One region of the Halomonas sp. PAMB 3232 genome, then DNA from elsewhere that is predicted to be linked to it. Evidence: predicted binding sites of a transcription regulator. Region 1 holds the regulator's gene; the other holds the start of a gene.
The links. Region 1 encodes LexA, which represses DNA repair genes until DNA is damaged. Its sites were predicted from a motif close to TACTGTNTANNTANACAGTA; they were not measured.
Positions count from the first base shown of each region.

Region 1 (2,470 bases):
CGGGATCGATTATCACCACATCGCGGTCGACCCCAGCGACAAGCAGCCCGCGTTCGATGCGGTGCAGCGCCAGGTCGAGGCGCTCGAGGCGGACTGCATCGTGCTGGCGCGCTACATGCAGATTTTGCCGCCGGCGCTCTGTAGCCAATACGCCGGCCAGATCATCAACATCCACCACAGCTTTTTGCCGTCGTTTGCCGGTGCCAAGCCCTATCACCAGGCGTTCGAGCGCGGCGTGAAGCTGATCGGCGCGACCTGCCACTACGTGACCGAAGAGCTCGACGCCGGCCCGATCATCGAACAAGACATCCACCGCGTCAGCCACTGTCACACGCCCACGGATCTGGTGCGCTTTGGCCGCGACGTGGAGAAGTCCGTGCTCGCCCGCGGGCTCAGGTGGCACCTGGAAGATCGCGTGCTGATCGACGACAACAAGACGGTCGTCTTCAACTAAAAAACGGGGCACGAAAGTGCCCCGTTTTTAGTTTATAAGCTTGAGGATGACAATACGGGCCGCCGTGCCGGGCTGACCGTAGCGAGGGTCTTTCGCCATGGATGGCGAAAGTAGCGCCCAGGGAAGGGTTCACAGCGCCCTCGCGCAGGGTTGCCCGGCACCGCCACATTTCCCTGTCTCAATCGATAGGTCAATTAACCCAGCGCTTGGCCACTGCCCCCGCGAATCACGCCAACGCCGACACCTTCGATATCGAGCTGCTGGGTGCGAAGATCGATTTCGATCGGAGCGAAATCGCTGTTCTCGGCGTGCAGCGTGACCTGGTGGCCGTCGCGGCGAAAACGCTTGACGGTGACTTCGTCCTCGAGGCGCGCCACGACGATCTGGCCGTCGCGTACCCGCTCGGTGCGGTGTACCGCCAGCAGGTCGCCTTCCAGAATGCCGATATCCTTCATCGACAGCCCGCGTACGCGCAGCAGGTAGTCGGCCTTCGGCGTGAAATACTCCGCCGGCAGCGGGCAGTAACGATCGATGTGTTCGGCGGCCAGAATCGGGCTGCCCGCGGCCACTTCGCCGATGATCGGCAGCCCCTGGGTCGCGGATTCGACGCTGTCGCTGGCTTCAGCGGCGGATTCCGCTGCTTCCACCCCTTCCTGATTTGGCAGGCGGATGCCGCGGGAGGTGTGGCGAATGATACGGATGGCGCCCTTGCGCTCGAGCGCGCGCAGGTGCTCTTCGGCCGCGTTGGGTGAGCGAAAGCCCAGCGCTTTGGCGATTTCGGCGCGGGTGGGTGGGTAGCCGTACTCGTTCATGGTCTTCACGATAAAATCGAATACGTGCTGCTGACGAACGGTAAGAGGACGAGGCATGGCTGACTCCAGGGTAAAAGGTAACTATAAAAAATGACTTAAATATATGTGTTTAAGTATACAGTATGTTCCTCTGTCCAGTATATGACTCAAGCCACGGATTATAAAGCCGTTCGCCCTTAAAAGAGGGCATATCAGGGTTTCGCACGATTGAGCCCGGCGTTTTAATGACCTACTATTTCGCGATGTTTTAAACACTCGTTTTCTGGAGGGCGCCATGGCGCAGTCTGATACCGTCACGCGTATTCTGGATACGGCGGAGGTGCTGTTCGCCGAGCGTGGCTTTGCAGAGACCTCTCTGCGCAACATCACCAGCAAGGCGCGGGTGAACCTGGCGGCGGTGAACTACCACTTCGGTTCGAAAAAGGCGCTGATTCAGGCGGTGTTTGCGCGCTATCTCGACCCCTTCAGCCAACGCTTTCACGAAGCGCTGGATGAGCTGCACGCCCGCTATGGTGATGACGAGATTCCTCTGGAAGTACTGCTCGAAACCATGGCCACGACGGTGTTGACCGTGCCGGCCGAGCGCAACAGCTTGAAAGTGTTCATGCGCCTGCTGGGGCTCGCCTACAGTCAGGCTCAGGGCCACCTTCGCCGCTATATCCAGGAGCAGTACGGCGATGTCTTCACTCGCTTTGTCGAGCTCGTTCGCCGCGCCACACCCGGCCTGCCCGACGCCGAGCGCTTCTGGCGGCTGCACTTCATGCTCGGCACGGTGATCTTCACGCTCTCCGGGCTCGATGCGCTGCGCGACATCGCGGCCAAGGAGTACAACGAGCAGGTCTCGGTACGTGATCTGGTGCGCCGACTGCGCCCGGTGGTCGTTGCCGCCATGAACGCGCCGCTTCCCCCGGCGATCGAGGAGGCTCATCATGGCCACGCCCATTCTGGCTGAGCTGCCGCCAACCGAGGCGCCATGGCTTGAAATCGACCTCACCGAGCAGCGCCTTCGCGCCTGGCAGGGAACGCGGGTGGTTCACGAATGCTCGGTGTCGTCCGGTGCAAACGGGGTGGGGCAACACGAAGGCAGCGGCCAGACGCCTGGCGGCTGGCACTACGTGCGCGCCTCGATCGGCCAGGGCCTGCCGGAAAACGCGGTGTTTCGCGGGCGCCGCTTTACCGGTGAAGTTTTTAGTCCCACTTTGGG
Region 1 covers NZ_CP134865.1:2,062,259-2,064,728, reverse strand. The annotation lists gene purU (formyltetrahydrofolate deformylase) at 1-454, shown strand, start outside; gene lexA (transcriptional repressor LexA) at 649-1,323, opposite strand; gene RN346_RS09410 (TetR/AcrR family transcriptional regulator) at 1,541-2,218, shown strand; gene RN346_RS09405 (L,D-transpeptidase) at 2,196-2,470, shown strand, end outside.

Region 2 (2,470 bases), 1.7 Mb from region 1:
TTCGCGGGCAAGCGACTGGTGCAGCGCGTAGAGCTCCTCCGGGGCGACGTGATGCTTTCGCGCGATGCGGTGCACATCCGTAAGGCGCTCGTCGACCCACGACAGGCGCTCCGGGTCGAGCTCGGTGACACTGGCAAAGCGGGCGAGCTCGCCCGTGGCCTCTTCGACCTGAATGCGGGCGTCCGAGAGCATCGCCAGCGTGTTGGCCAGCACGCCCTTGTCGCTGCCAGGCAGGGCGCTGAGCCGGGCATAAGCCTGATTGAGTAGCGAAAGTGCGCCGCCGTCATCGCTTTCGCAGCACTCCACGGCGAACTGGGTTTCACGCAGGGTCTCCTCGGCGTGGGCAAGCGTCGACTGCTCCTCTTCGAGCACCTCGAGTTCACCTTCGCCCAGCGCCAGCTGGTCGAGCTCCTCGACCTGGTAGCGCAGAAGCTGGCGCCGCGCTTCGACTTCGCTCCCCGCTTCGCTGCGCTTTTTAAGCCGTGCGCGGGTCGCGCGCCACTCCTTGAAAGTCTCGGCCAGCGCCTGGCGCTTGCCCTTGAGACCGGCGTAGTCGTCCAAAAGCGCCAGGTGAGTCTCTTCGCGCATCAGCGCCTGGTGGGCATGTTGGCCGTGGACCTGAATCAGCAGCTCGCCAAGCGTCTTGAGATCGGCAATGGTCGCCGGCTGGCCGTTAATCCACGCCTTGGAGCGGCCGCTGGCGGTCACCACGCGGCGAAGCAAGCACTCCTGAGAGGAGAGCTCGCGCGCCTCGAGCCACTCGGCGGCGGCGGGCAGGCGGGCAATGTCGAAGTTGGCCGAAAGGTCGGTGCGTTCGCGGCCGTGGCGCACGCTCCCCGCGTCGGCGCGCTCGCCCAGGCAAAGCCCCAGGGCGCCGAGCAGGATGGATTTACCCGCCCCGGTCTCCCCGGTGATGGCAGTCATGCCGTCGGTCAAATCGAGTTCCAGACGGTCAACGATGGCGTAATCCTGAATGACGAGCTGAGTCAGCATAGGGCCTCCCGGGCAGGGCTCTATAGAAACTGGATGCTTATACAATGATTGTTGTTTTATACAGTAGTCGATAACTCACTTCAATGCCCCTCTTGAGATGCCAAACAAGGCCCCCATATAGCGTGCATACGCATTAATGAACCCGTTTATCTCACACACTTTATTTCAACCAGCGGGCGCTTACGCGCCGCGACCGCATTCAGGAGTACGGCATGGCGAAAGAACCGCAAACCCCGATCGATGACGAGCTGGCCCGCCAGGAGCAGGACGCCGAAGTAACCGAGCAGGCCGACGAAGAGCGCCTGATCGAAGGCGATCTCGAAGGTGTACTGGACGATGAGTCGCCGCTGGGTACCGAAACGTTCGACGAAGGCGTGAGCAACCCGGAAGCCGAGGTGCTGGCGGCCCGCGTCGAGGAGCTCGAACAGAGTCTTTCCGAGGCGAAGGATCAGTCGCTCAGAGCGTCTGCCGAGGCCCAGAACGTGCGTCGCCGCGCCGAAGCGGAAGCGGAGAAGGCGCGCAAGTTCGCTCTCGAGAAGTTCGTCAAGGAGCTGCTGCCGGTGGTGGATAGCCTTGAAAAAGCGCTCGACAGCATGCAAGAGGATGCCTCTGATGCGCACCGTGAAGGTGTGTCCATGACGCTCAAGATGCAGCTCGACGTGCTCAACAAGTTCGGCGTCGAAAGCGTCGAACCCAGTGGCGAGCCCTTCGACCCGCAGGTTCATGAGGCCCTGACCATGGTGCCCAACCCGGAACTCGAGCCCAACACGGTAATGGAAGTCGTGCAGAAGGGGTATTTGCTCAACGGACGCCTGGTGCGCCCGGCGATGGTCGTGGTCAGCCAGAAAGCGGGCTAGTCGAGTTGGGGGATAATGCAAATTCCCCCCTTGAAAAGTTCACGGCGGCCCCCAGATAAAGGCCAACCCGCGGTAATCACCGCAGACCGATTGCAACAGTTTTTGTCACCACCGAATTCGAGGTTTTTGCTATGGGACGTATTATTGGTATTGACCTGGGCACCACCAACTCTTGCGTGGCGGTTCTCGACGGCGACAGCGCCAAGGTCATCGAAAACGCCGAGGGCGGCCGCACCACTCCCTCCATCATCGCTTACACCGATGACGGTGAAACGCTGGTCGGCCAGTCCGCCAAGCGCCAGGCGGTCACCAACCCGGAAAACACCCTGTACGCCATCAAGCGTCTGATCGGCCGTCGTTTCAAGGACGACGTCGTTCAAAAAGACATCAAGATGGTGCCGTACAAGATCGCCGAAGCCGATAACGGCGACGCGTGGGTCGAAGTCAAAGGCAAGAAAATGGCACCGCCGCAGGTCAGCGCGGAAGTGCTCAAGAAGATGAAGAAGACCGCCGAAGACTACCTCGGCGAAACGGTCACCGAGGCGGTCATCACGGTGCCAGCTTACTTCAACGACAGCCAGCGCCAGGCCACCAAAGATGCTGGCCGCATTGCCGGTCTC
Region 2 covers NZ_CP134865.1:384,758-387,227, forward strand. The annotation lists gene recN (DNA repair protein RecN) at 1-993, opposite strand, end outside; gene grpE (nucleotide exchange factor GrpE) at 1,206-1,850, shown strand; gene dnaK (molecular chaperone DnaK) at 1,982-2,470, shown strand, end outside.
Region 2: recN (DNA repair protein RecN) is a predicted target of LexA. The motif match lies at 1,040-1,059, and genes of this name have one in related genera.